DNA from 3 places in the Microbacterium rhizophilum genome. Region 2 is predicted to be linked to each of the others. Evidence: predicted binding sites of a transcription regulator. Region 2 holds the regulator's gene; each other region holds the start of a gene.
What was found. The regulator HspR, encoded in region 2, represses chaperone genes until heat shock. The targets are predictions, from matches to a motif close to AAGTTGAGTCNNNNNGACTCAACTT.
Positions count from the first base shown of each region.

Region 1: a site for HspR is predicted at 2,766-2,790, ahead of AAD528_RS08510 (ATP-dependent Clp protease ATP-binding subunit). Genes of this name have one in related genera too.
Region 3: a site for HspR is predicted at 1,319-1,343, ahead of AAD528_RS06065 (ATP-dependent Clp protease ATP-binding subunit). Genes of this name have one in related genera too.

Region 1 is NZ_JBCNUN010000004.1:14,324-18,618, reverse strand. Features, by position in the region: gene AAD528_RS08530 (glycosyltransferase) at 1-95, shown strand, start outside; gene AAD528_RS08525 (glycosyltransferase) at 127-1,338, shown strand; gene AAD528_RS08520 (hypothetical protein) at 1,390-1,515, opposite strand; gene AAD528_RS08515 (GlxA family transcriptional regulator) at 1,615-2,592, shown strand; gene AAD528_RS08510 (ATP-dependent Clp protease ATP-binding subunit) at 2,818-4,295, shown strand, end outside.
Region 2 is NZ_JBCNUN010000006.1:74,617-78,911, forward strand. Features, by position in the region: gene grpE (nucleotide exchange factor GrpE) at 1-343, shown strand, start outside; gene AAD528_RS11355 (DnaJ C-terminal domain-containing protein) at 351-1,331, shown strand; gene AAD528_RS11360 (heat shock protein transcriptional repressor HspR) at 1,369-1,812, shown strand; gene glgX (glycogen debranching protein GlgX) at 1,809-3,959, shown strand; gene glgP (alpha-glucan family phosphorylase) at 3,965-4,295, opposite strand, start outside.
Region 3 is NZ_JBCNUN010000002.1:456,806-461,100, reverse strand. Features, by position in the region: gene AAD528_RS06075 (permease prefix domain 1-containing protein) at 1-863, opposite strand, end outside; gene AAD528_RS06070 (PadR family transcriptional regulator) at 860-1,222, opposite strand; gene AAD528_RS06065 (ATP-dependent Clp protease ATP-binding subunit) at 1,401-3,932, shown strand; gene AAD528_RS06060 (VOC family protein) at 4,007-4,295, shown strand, end outside.

The DNA.
Region 1 (4,295 bases), on a different contig from region 2:
ACATCAACCGCACGCTCGACACGTTCGAGGCGCTCTACCGCGGCGAGCAGGTGCCAGGCGGCGAGGTGCCGCGCGGCGGCACGCGCGCCGCCTGATCCGGATCGGGTTCCGCAGACCGTGCACGTCGTGATCTTCGCGGACCAGCACGTCGAGTCCCTCGGCGGCGCCCAGGTCTCGACGCGGCTGCAGCGCCGTTTCCTCGAGCGTGCGGGTCACACCGTCACGATCGTCGCCCCGCGTCGCCACGGCGCCCGCGCGGCGGCCGACGCGGGCGACCCGGCGTACCTCGACCTGCCGTCCATCCCGATCACGCTCGACCGCGAGTACTCGCTGACCTGGCCCGGCGCCCGGGCGGATCGCGCGATCGACCGCGGCATGGTCGGCCGCCCCGCCCCGGATCTCGTGCACGTGCAGGCGGACTTCTGGGGCGCGTTCCTCGGCTACCGGTACGCCGCTCGCCACGGGCTGCCCGTCGTGCACACCATGCACAACCGCGTCGACGTGGGCATCGAGGCCACCGCGCCCTTCCCCGGCCTGGTGCTGCGGGCGCTCAACGCCTGGCGCCGTGCCGCGCTGCGCGGGCTGCCGGGCGCCGCGGCGACCGGCCACGACGGCTGGGCCTACCTGCGCGGCCTCGCCCGCGGCGCCGCCGCGGTGACCGCGCCCTCGGGCCACTTCGCGCGGCGCCTGGAGCGCAACGGCGTGTCCGCGTCCGTCGACGTCGTGTGGAACGGGATCGACGACGACGTCCTGGATCGCGTGCTGCGGGACGTGCGGGCCGAGCGGGCGCCCGGTCCCCCGCGCTTCGTCTGGCTCGGGCGGATGAGCCCCGAGAAGCGGCTGATGCCGTTCCTCGAGGCGCTCGCCGCGGCGGACATCGCGTGCGAGGTCGAGCTGATCGGCGGCGGCGGCCAGCTTGCGGCGGCGCGCCGGCTCGTCGCGACGCACGGCCTGCCCGTGCACTTCGCGGGGAAGCTCGCCTACGACGACGTGCTGCGCCGGATCGCCGCCGCGGACGCACTGGTGCAGACCTCGATCGGCTTCGAGACGCAGGGCATGACCCCGTTCGAGGCGGCGTCGCTCGGCACGCCCGCCGTGGTCAGCGATCCGGACATCGCGGGCGAGGTCGGCCGGGGCGTGTGGCGCGTGGAGGCTCCCGAGGACGAGCCGGGACGGATCCGTGCGCTCGCCGTGGCGCTGCGCACCGCCGCGGCCGACATCGCGGCGGGCAGGGCGCCCGTCCCCGATCCCGACATCGCGGAGCGGTTCCGCCAGTCGTCCCGCACGGCCGCCATGGTGGCGGTGTACGAGCGCGCGCTCCGCGCCTCCTCCCGCTGAGTTGCCCCGATCAGCCCGAATTCTGCCGCGAATTCGGGCACGTCGGGTCAGCTAGTCGCGCTGGAAGAGGCGGGAGCGGTCGGTGCGGACGCGACCGTAGCCGTCGACGCGCACCTCGTGCGCCGTGGCGGCGATCGCGACGACCGACAGGATCGCCAGGAGGATGAGGATGATCATGGCAGACATCCTGCGCTTGCGTATATCCTGCCAACAGTGGCAGGATCGACACATCCCGCAGGAAAACTGCCACACCCGATCCGGCCGCCGAGGAGCCCCATGAAGACCGTCGCGTGCATCGTGCAGGAGGGCTTCGCGCCGTTCGAGTTCGGCGTCGCGTGCGAGGCGTTCGGCCTCGACCGCTCGGCCGAGGGCATCGAGAAGTTCGACTTCCGCATCGTCACCCCCGAGCCCGGTGCCGTGATGTCCAACCTCGGCTTCTCGATCAACGTCACGGACGACCTCACATTCGCCGAGACGGCCGACATCGTGGTGGTCTCGACGCAGCCGAAGTCGGCGTGGGGCCGGATCGACCTGCGCGTCGCGGCCATCCTGCGCGACGCGGTGGCGCGCGACGCGTGGCTGCTCAGCGTGTGCAGCGGCGCCTTCGTGCTCGCGGCGGCGGGAGTGCTGGACGGCCGCCGGGCGACCACGCACTGGCTCTACTCCGACACCATGGCGCGGATGTACCCCCGGATCGACGTGGATCCGGATGTCCTCTACGTGCAGGACGGCCGCATCATCACGAGCGCCGGCACGGCGGCGGGCCTCGACGCGTGCCTGCACCTGCTGCGGCAGGAGCTCGGGGCCGAGGCCGCCAACCGCATCGCGCGCCGCATGGTCGTCGCCCCGCAGCGCGAGGGCGGGCAGGCGCAGTTCATCCTGCGGCCGATGCCGGAGTCGACGGGACTGTCGCTCGCGCCCGTGGCCGACTGGGCGCTCGAGAACCTCGACCGCGAGCTGACGGTCGAGCAGCTCGCGAACCGCGCGCACATGTCGCCGCGCACGTTCGCGCGCCGCTTCAAGGCCGACTACGGCACGACGCCGGCGGCCTGGCTCGCGCGGCAGCGGATCATCCAGGCGCAGCGGCTGCTCGAGCAGACCGAATGGGGCCTGGACCGGATCGCGGACGAGTGCGGCTTCGGGTCCGCCGCCGTGCTGCGTCAGAACTTCTCGCGCGTGCTCGGCACGACCCCGACCGCGTACCGCGCGCGCTTCGCCTGCCCGGTGCCGGTCGCGGAGACGGCGGCGGCCTGATCCGCGGCCTCAGGCGTGCATCGGGCGGCGCGCTCAGCGTGTCCCACTTCGTGCCGGAATCGTGCCGAGCGTGTCCCGGTTCGCGCCGGAATCGGGGCGGATAGCGGCGGGAACGGGGACATGCGGGGCGGTGCGGAAGTCGCCCCTCTGGCGCGCGTGTCCCCCTCCTGATAAAGTTGAGCGTAAGCGACTCAAGTTCGGGTGGAGTTCTCTCAGGAGGCGAGCATGACGGACCAGCAGCAGGATCAGCGCAGCGCGCTCGAGCAGTTCGGCATCGACCTGACCGAGCGCGCGCGGGCGGGCAAGCTCGACCCGGTGATCGGGCGCGACGCGGAGATCCGACGCGTGAGCCAGGTGCTCACCCGGCGCACCAAGAACAACCCCGTGCTCATCGGCGAGCCGGGCGTCGGCAAGACCGCCGTCGTCGAGGGCCTCGCGCAGCGCATCGTCGCGGGCGACGTCGCCGAGAGCCTCAAGGACAAGCGCCTGATCAGCCTCGACATGTCGGCGCTCGTGGCCGGCGCGATGTATCGCGGCCAGTTCGAGGAGCGGCTCAAGAACGTCCTGAAGGAGATCACCGAGTCCGAGGGGCAGGTCATCACCTTCATCGACGAGCTGCACGTGCTGATGGGCGCGGGCGGCGGCGAGGGATCCGTCGCGGCGTCGAACATGCTCAAGCCGATGCTCGCGCGCGGCGAGCTGCGCCTGATCGGCGCCACGACGCTCAACGAGTATCGCGAGTTCATCGAGAAGGACGCCGCGCTCGAGCGCCGCTTCCAGCAGGTCTACGTGGGTGAGCCGTCCGTCGAGGACACGGTGGCGATCCTGCGTGGGCTCAAGGGCCGGTACGAGGCGCACCACGGGGTCACCATCACGGACGGCGCGCTCGTCGCCGCGGCCGCCCTGTCGAACCGGTACATCCCGAGCCGCCAGCTGCCGGACAAGGCGATCGACCTGATCGACGAGGCCATGAGCCGGCTCAAGATGGAGATCGACTCCTCCCCCGTCGAGATCGACCAGCTCAAGCGCCAGGTCGACCGCATGCGCCTGGAGGAGCTCGCGCTCAAGAAGGAGAAGGATCCCGCCTCGAAGGAGCGTCTCGCGAAGCTGCGCGAGCAGATGGCGGGCTCGGAGGCCGAGCTGAAGACCCTGGAGGCGCGCTGGGCGCGGGAACGCGGCGGCCTGAACCGCGTCGGCGACCTCAAGAAGCGCCTCGACGAGGCCGTCACGGAGCGCGACCGCGCGATGCGCGAGGCCGACTACGCCAAGGCGTCGAAGCTGCAGTACGAGACCATCACGCAGCTCGAGGCCGAGCTGGCCGAGGCGGAGCGCCAGGCCGAGGGCGCGAGCGACGAGCCGCGCATGGTCAACGAGCAGGTCACGGACGACGACATCGCCCAGGTGATCGCCTCTTGGACGGGCATCCCCGTCGGCCGCCTGCTGCAGGGCGAGACCGAGAAGCTGCTGCACCTCGAGAACGAGCTGGGCCGCCGGCTGATCGGGCAGAAGGACGCCGTGAAGGCCGTGGCCGACGCGGTCCGCCGCTCCCGCGCGGGCATCAGCGACCCGAACCGGCCCACCGGATCCTTCCTGTTCCTCGGCCCGACCGGCGTCGGCAAGACCGAGCTCGCCAAGGCGCTCGCCGAGTTCCTGTTCGACGACGAGCACGCCATGGTGCGCATCGACATGTCCGAGTACGGCGA
Region 2 (4,295 bases):
GCAGCGCCACATCGAGATCGCACGCGCGAAGGGCGAGGCCGTGAAGGGCCTGATCCCCGTGCTCGACGACCTCGACCGCGCCGAGAAGCACGGTGACCTCGGCGAGGGCACGCCCTTCGCCGCGATCGCCGACAAGGTGCGCGGCGTGTCCGAGCGCATGGGCCTGGTCGCGTACGGCGCGGCCGGCGAGGCGTTCGACCCGCAGCAGCACGAGGCCATCTTCCAGCAGCCCGTGCCGGGCACGACCGAGGCCACGATCCTCGAGGTCGTCGAGCTGGGCTACCGCCTGGGCGACATCGAGCTGCGCGCCGCGAAGGTCGTCGTCGCGGTTCCGGCGGAGTAGATCCGAGATGGCCAGTCAGGACTGGTTCGAGAAGGACTTCTACGCGGTCCTGGGTGTGTCCAAGGACGTCAGCGCGTCCGATCTGAAGAAGACGTACCGCAAGCTCGCGCGGCGGTATCACCCGGACTCCAACCCGGGCGATGCCGCCGCCGAGACGAAGTTCAAGGAGATGAGCGAGGCGTACGCCGTGCTCTCCGACCCGGCGCAGCGCGAGGAGTACGACCAGATCCGCGCGATGGGCTCGGGCGCGCGCTTCACGGCGGGCGGGGCGAACGGCGGCTTCGACGACGTCTTCAGCGCGTTCACGCAGAACCGCGGATCGGCGCAGGACTTCGACGATGTCTTCGCGATGTTCAACCAGGGCGGCGGCGGACGCTTCGGCTCGGGCGGCTTCGGCCGCACGAGCGGCGGCTTCCGCGGCTTCGGCGGGCCCCAGAAGGGCGCGGACGTGCGCGCCCGGGCGACGATCGACTTCGTCACCGCGGCGAAGGGCGAGACCATCTCGCTGCAGAGCGAGGACGGCAAGCCGTTCAAGATCAAGATCCCGGCGGGCGTGGCCGATGGGCAGAAGATCCGCCTGCGCGGCAAGGGGCGCCCCTCGCCCGACGGCGGCGATCCCGGTGACATCGTCGTGGAGATCGCGGTGCGCCCGCATCCGGTCTTCACGCGCGAGGGTCTGAACCTGCGCGTGGTCGTGCCGGTGACGTTCGCCGAGGCCGCGCTCGGCGCGACCATCGAGGTCCCCACGCTGGGCGCCGATCCCGTCAAGCTGCGCGTCGCGCCCGGCACGCCGTCGGGTCGCGTCCTGCGCGTCAAGGGCCGAGGCATCGCATCGCAGAAGGGCACGGGCGACCTGCTGGCCGAGGTGCAGGTGGTCGTGCCGGCGCACCTCGACGACGAGGCCCGCGAGGCGCTCGCGCGCTTCGTCGAGGTGGGCCCGCAGGGCAACCCGCGCGCCGACCTGATGGGCAGGGCCCAGAGCTCGTAGCCTGGACGGATCCCACGAGGCGGGAGAGGAGGACCGGATGAGCGACTCGTACGAGATCGACGAGGACGCCCCCGTCTTCGCGATCGCCGTGGCCGCCGAGCTGTCGGGCATGCACCCGCAGACGCTGCGCCAGTACGACCGGATCGGCCTGGTCGTCCCCGGCCGCACACGCGGCGGCTCCCGCCGGTACTCGGCGCGGAACATCGAGCAGCTGCGCGAGGTCTCCCGCCTGTCGGGCGAGGGCATGAGCCTCGCGGGCATCGCGCGCGTGCTCGATCTGGAGGACGAGGTGCGGGCGCTGCGCCGTCATGTCCGGGAGCTGGAGGCACGGCTGCAGGCGGAGCGCGCGAGCCGCCCCGGTGCGCGGGTGTTCGCGGCGGGCGCGACCGGATCCGTCGTCACGCTCCGCGCCGGCACCCGCGTGCGCCGCAGCGCCGACCTCGTGCTGTGGACGCCGCCGCAGCGGGAGGAGGGTCGTTGAGCCCGCAGCAGTGGACACGACTCGGAGAGACTTCCTCGATCTGGCCGGGGCGGGAGTGGCCTCTGGGCGCGACGTGGACCGCAGAGAGCACGAACTTCGCCGTCTACGCGCCCAACGCGACGGGAGTGGACCTCTGCCTGTTCGACGAGGATGACCGCGAGACCCGTTATGAGCTCACCGAGCAGACGCTCGGCATCTGGCACGGTGCCCTGCCGGACATCCGCCCGGGCCAGCGCTACGGGTACCGCGTCGACGGACCCTGGGACCCGAAGAACGGCTACCGCTTCAACCCGCACAAGCTGCTGCTCGATCCGTACGGGCTCGCCACCAGCGGCACGATCATCGCGGAACAGCCCATCTACGGCGCGCGCGAAGACGATCCGGCCGTCCGCGACGAGACCGACTCGGCGGGATACAGCGCCCGAAGCGTGGTCGTGGACCCGTCCTTCGACTGGGAGGGCGACGCGCTGCTCGGCACGCGCTGGCGCGAGACGGTGATCTACGAGCTGCACGTGAAGGGCTTCACGAAGCTGCACGACCGCGTGCCCGAGCACTTGCGCGGCACGTACGCGGGGCTCGCCGAGCCCGCCGTGACCTCGTACCTGCGCGACCTGGGCGTGACGGCGGTCGAACTGCTTCCCGTGCAGCAGTTCTTCTCGGAGCCGTGGCTCAGCGACCGCGCCCTCACCAACTACTGGGGCTACAACACGATCTCGTACTTCGCGCCCGATGCCTCGTACAGCTCCTCGGGCGACCGCGGCGGCCAGGTCGCCGAGTTCAAGAACATGGTGAAGGCTCTTCACCGCGAGGGCATCGAGGTGATCCTCGACGTCGTCTACAACCACACCGCCGAGGCGGGTCCGGAGGGGCCGACGCTGTCGTTCCGCGGCTTCGACGACCGCGGCTTCTACAAGCGGGTTCAGCCGGACCCCGCACACGGCGGCTTCGACGACCGCTATTGGGATGTCACGGGCTGCGGCAACACGGTGGACGCGTGGAACCCCCTGGCCCTGCGGCTGATCCTCGACTCGCTGCGTTACTGGGTGACCGAGATGCACGTCGACGGGTTCCGGTTCGATCTCATGTCGGCCCTCACCCGCACGGGCTACGAGGTCGACTTCGCGTGCGCCCTCCTGATCGCGATCGACCAGGATCCGATCCTGCGCCACGTCAAACTCATCGCCGAGCCCTGGGACGTGTCGATGGACGGCTACCTCGTGGGGCGGATGCCGCCGCAGTGGGCGGAATGGAACGACCAGTACCGCGACACCGTCCGTGACTTCTGGCGGGGGAGCGCGCCGATCCACGCCATGGCGACCCGCCTCGCCGGGTCGAGCGACCTGTACGCCGACGACGGCCGCACGGCGTCGAACTCGATCAACTTCATCACGGCGCACGACGGCTTCACGGTGCGCGACCTCGTGTCGTACGACCGCAAGCACAACGAGGCCAACGGCGAGGACAACCGCGACGGCACCGACAACAACCGCTCGTGGAACCACGGCGTCGAGGGCGAGACGGATGATCCGGACATCCTGGCCCTGCGCCGGCGGCAGGCCGCCAATCTGATGGCGACCCTGTGCCTGTCGAACGGCGTGCCGATGCTCACCGCGGGCGACGAGCGCGGGCGCACGCAGGGGGGCAACAACAACGCCTACTGCCAGGACAACGAGATCTCGTGGATGGACTGGGGCGCCGAGAACGCGTGGCTCGACGTGTACGAGGTCACCAAGGCCGCGCTGCGCCTGCGGCGCGAGCACCCCGCGCTGCGCCAGCGTCACTGGTTCGAGGGGCGGCCCACGATTCCGGATGGGCCGAACGACCTCGCATGGCTGCACCCCACGGGTCGGCTGATGCGGGACCGGGACTGGGGCGACGGCGGCCTGCGTGCCCTCGGCATGTTCATGTCGGGCACGCCGCTGCGCGAGCCCGGTCCGAGGGGCGAGCAGCTCATCGACACCTCCTTCCTGCTCTGGCTCAACGCGGCCGACACCCCGGTCGAGGTGCATCACCCCGAGAACGCGTGGATCGACGAGGTCGAGGTCGTCCTGTCGACGGACCCGGCCATCCCGGTAGGCACGCGCATCGCCGCAGGCACCGACAGGACACACGGCGCCCGCACGATCGTCGTGGTGAAGTCGCTCTAGCCCCGCTATGCGAGGGCGGCCAGGCCGAGCTCCGCGACCGTGGCCAGGTGCGGGTGCTTCGGCACCACGCGGACCGTGTAGCCGAACGGGCCCGCGCGGTCCAGCCGCACCGTGCCGCCGAACGAGCAGCGGCCGCCGGCGAACGCGTCGACGGCGGACAGCGGCGCGACCTGCGTCGAGCTGAGCTGGTCGTCGCCTTCGGCGCGGCCGTAGATCAGCTGCACCTCGACGTCGTCGGGGGTGAGTCCGCCGAGCGCGACGTGCGCCTGCACGGACAGCTCGGCGCCCACCTCGGCCGCCTCGTCCACGCCGCGCGAGTCGACGTGCTCGACGCGC
Region 3 (4,295 bases), on a different contig from region 2:
ACGCAGAGAGGCAGCACCCAGTCGACGTACGCCTCCATCACCTGGACTCCCACGCCCAGCAGGCCGAACACGGATGCGGTCAGGCCCAGCAGCACCACGCCGCCGAGCGCCAGCAGCGCGTAGTACACGGCGAACTCGCCCGTGAACCGGACGAAGTCCATCCGCCGGTCGCCCGAGAGGACCCGGCCGCCCATGTAGGCGACGCCCACGAGCGCCCACAGGATCACCGGGGCGTGCAGCGCCGCGAGCACCGAGGTGTCGCCGAACGGCGCGGCGAACACCTCAGCGTCGCCCACCGCGGCGAACGGCAGCAGCGCGAGGGCGGCGGCGACCGCGGCGACGCCGAGCGCGACGCCTGCGACGGCGCGCGCGGGCAGGCGGCGCTTCCACGCGAGATACCCGATCAGGAACGGCGCGACGTAGAGCGCGAGCGTGCGCATCATGGCCGCCACGGCCGCGCCATCGGGCGTGCCGTGCGTGGTCATGCCGGCGATGCTCAGCGCGATCTTCAAGGCGAGGCCGGCGCCGAGGCCCGCGGCGATCACGACCAGCGGCTCCCGCCGGCGCCTCGGTGCGGGGCCGTCGTCGTCCGCGGGGGTGAGGATCAGCTGCTTCCACAGCCGGTCGGAGTGCTCCCGCGCGTACTCGCTCGAGAGCGCGTCGACGTCGCCCATCCGCCGCATCGCGATCAGGAAGGCCTCGTCGTCGTCCAGGCCGCGGCTCGCGAGATCCGCGATGCGCTCGCGCAGGTGATCCTCGAGCTCGTCGACGTCGGCGGGGGAGAGCGTGCGCCGCGCGAGAAGGTAGCCCCGCCAGTCGGCGAGGCGCGTCTCGACCTCCTCGGGCAGCGCGTCGGGGGTCATGCCGGGGCTCCCGCGAGCCGCAGGCCCGTGCCGCCGTCGCTCCAGGCGCTGCGCAGCGACTCGACGACCACCGACCACTGCGCCTGGCGCTCGGCGAGCGCCTCGCGTCCCGAGGCGGTGATCGCGTAGTGCTTGCGGCGGCGCCCGCTCTCGGACGCGCCCCACGAGGAGGACACGTGGCCCTGGCGCTCGAGCCGATGCAGGAGCGGGTAGAGCATGCCGTCGTTCCAGGCCATCCGGCCGCCCGAGAGCTCGGTCACCCGCTTCAGGATCGCGTAGCCGTACAGCTCGCCCTCGGCCAGGATGCCGAGCACGAGCGGCGTCGCGGAGGCCGCGACCAGGTCCTTGTCGATGCGCACGGCGCACTCCTCTCATACCTTGCAGATCAAGGTATCCGATACCTCATGCTGCGAGGTGGAGAAGATTCGGGGAATAGCCGGCCCCTCCCGTCGTTGAAGTTGATATCGTCGGACTCAAGTTGCGAACTTGATACGACGTCACGCAACTCTGCGATTCCACCTCGGGAGGAGATCCGGGATGCCCGACACCCCTTCGACAGACGACTTCCTCGGCCAGGACGGGCCGAACGCGTTCGACGAGTTCCTCGCGCGCTACCTGCAGGGCGAACGCGCCCGCGCGGCGCGCTCGGTCGACCTCAGCCGCTACCTGAGCGCACGCACGCAGGCGCTGCTGCAGCGCGCGGGACGCTACGCGCTCGGCCGCGGACAGCACGAGCTCGACGCGCTGCACGTGCTCCGCGAGCTCACGGAGGACCCGGCGGTCGCCGGGGCCATCTCGCGGGTGGGCGCGGACGGCGGCGCCGTCGCGGCCGCCGCCGAGCAGCGGCTGCCGCGGGCCGGCGCGCCCGCCGACGTCGACGCCGCGGTCGTGACGCCCGCGGTGCATCGCGCGCTGTTCCACGCGTTCCAGGTCGCGCGCTCGTCGGGCTCGACCTATATCGATCCCGAGCACGTGTTCTTCGCGCTCGTGCTGGCGCAGGATACGCCGGCCGGGCAGATCCTGTCCTCGGTCGGCATCACGGCCGACGCGCTGACGCAGGGCGTCCGCGAGACCGTCGCAGCCGACGCCACGGAGGCCCCGGCCGACGACGCGCGCGCCGACGGCATGCTCGCCGCGTACGGCACCGACCTGACCGAGCGGGCCCGCGACGGCCTGCTGGACCCGGTGATCGGCCGCGCATCCGAGATCGAGCAGACCATCGAGATCCTGTCGCGTCGCACCAAGAACAACCCCGTGCTGGTGGGCGAGGCGGGCGTCGGCAAGACCGCGGTCGTCGAGGGACTCGCCCGCGCGATCGTGGCGGGCGAGGTGCCCGAGCAGCTGCGCGACAAGCGCGTGATCTCGCTGGACCTCGCCGCGATGCTCGCGGGCACGCGTTACCGCGGCGACTTCGAGGAGCGCCTCACCAAGACGGTCGAGGAGGTCGCCGAGCGCAAGGACGAGGTGATCCTGTTCATCGACGAGATCCACACGGTCGTCGGCGCGGGCGGCGGTGGCGAGGGCGCGATGGACGCGGGCAACATCCTGAAGCCGCGCCTGGCGCGCGGCGAGCTGCACCTGATCGGCGCGACGACGCTCAAGGAGTACCGCACGATCGAGAAGGACGCCGCGCTCGAGCGCCGCTTCCAGCCCGTGCGGGTGGGCGAGCCGTCCGTGACGGACGCCATCGAGATCCTGCGCGGTCTGCGGTCCGCGTACGAGGAGCACCACCGCGTGAGCTACACCGACGAGGCGCTCAAGGCCGCCGTCGAGCTGAGCGACCGGTACCTGACCGAGCGCGTGCTGCCGGACAAGGCGATCGACCTGATCGACCAGGCCGGCGCGCGGCTGCGCCTGCGTCTCGGAGCGCCGGCCGACGTGAGCGCGCTCATGGAGCGCCTGGGCACGCTCGAGTCGGAGAAGAACGCCGCGGTCGCCGCCGAGCGCTACGAGGAGGCGTCGCGCCTGCGCGACGAGATCGCCGACGTCCAGCGCCGGATCGACGAGGCCGCGACGCGCGGATCCGCGATCCCGGCGACCGTGGACGAGCCCGAGATCGCGGCCGTCGTCAGCCGCGCCACGGGCATCCCCGTCGCGCGCCTGACCGAGACCGAGCGCGAGCGCCTCGCGGCGCTGGAGGACGAGCTGCACGGCCGCGTGATCGGCCAGGACGACGCCGTGACCGCGGTCGCCAAGGCCGTCCGCCGCAGCCGCACGGGCATGGGCGACGCGCGTCGCCCCGTCGGGTCGTTCCTGTTCCTCGGACCCACCGGCGTCGGCAAGACCGAGCTGGCGAAGGCGCTCGCCTCGTCGCTGTTCGATGACGAGACCGCGATCGTCCGCTTCGACATGAGCGAGTTCGGGGAGCGCCACACGGTCGCGCGCCTGGTCGGCGCCCCTCCGGGATACGTCGGCTACGACGAGGCCGGTCAGCTGACCGAGCGCGTGCGCCGCAACCCGTACTCGATCGTGCTGTTCGACGAGATCGAGAAGGCGCACCCCGACGTGTTCAACCTGCTGCTGCAGGTGCTCGACGACGGGCGCCTGACCGACGGGCAGGGTCGCACGGTCGACTTCCGCAACACGGTCGTCGTGATGACCTCGAACCTCGGGTCCGAGTTCCTCTCGGCGCGTTCCGGGATCGGCTTCTCGGCGGGCGACGGCTCGTACGGCGAGGAAGACCTCCGGGCCCGCGTCATGGGACGCCTGCGCGAGTCGATGCGTCCCGAGTTCCTGAACCGGATCGACGAGATCGTGCTGTTCCGCAAGCTGGAGAAGCCGCAGCTGCGCGAGATCGTCTCGCTGATGCTGGGCGCCACGCGTGCGCGGCTCGCTTCGCGCGAGGTGTCGCTCGACGTGACGCCCGCGGCGATCGACTGGCTGGCCGAGCACGGCTACGAGCCCGAGTACGGGGCGCGTCCGCTGCGCCGTCTGATTCAGCGCGAGGTCGACGACCGCATCGCCGACCTGTTCGTCACGGGAGCGCTCGCCGACGGCGGCACGGTCGCGGTCGACGCCCGCGGCGGCGAGCTCGTGGTCGAGGCCGCGTCGATGGCCATCGCGGCCTGATCCGCGCGCGGAGCCCCCGGAGCCGGTGCGCTCCGGGGGCTCCGCCGTGTCCGGGTCCGTGCGAGCATGCCGTCATGGATCAGCGGATCAGCTTCATCACGCTCGTCGTCGAGGATGTCGAGGCGAGCCGGAGGTTCTACGTCGACGGCCTCCGGTGGGAGCCCGAGCTGCACGTCGCGGGCGAGGTGCTCATGCTGCGGATGGGGGAGCGCCTCATCCTGTCCCTGTGGGACCGGATGGCCGCCGAGCACGAGATCGGCCCCGTGACCACGGGCGGCACGCCACCCGTCACGCTCGCGCACAACGTGCCGACGGAGACCGAGGTGGACGCGGTGCTGGCCGGGGCCCGCGCCGCGGGAGCGG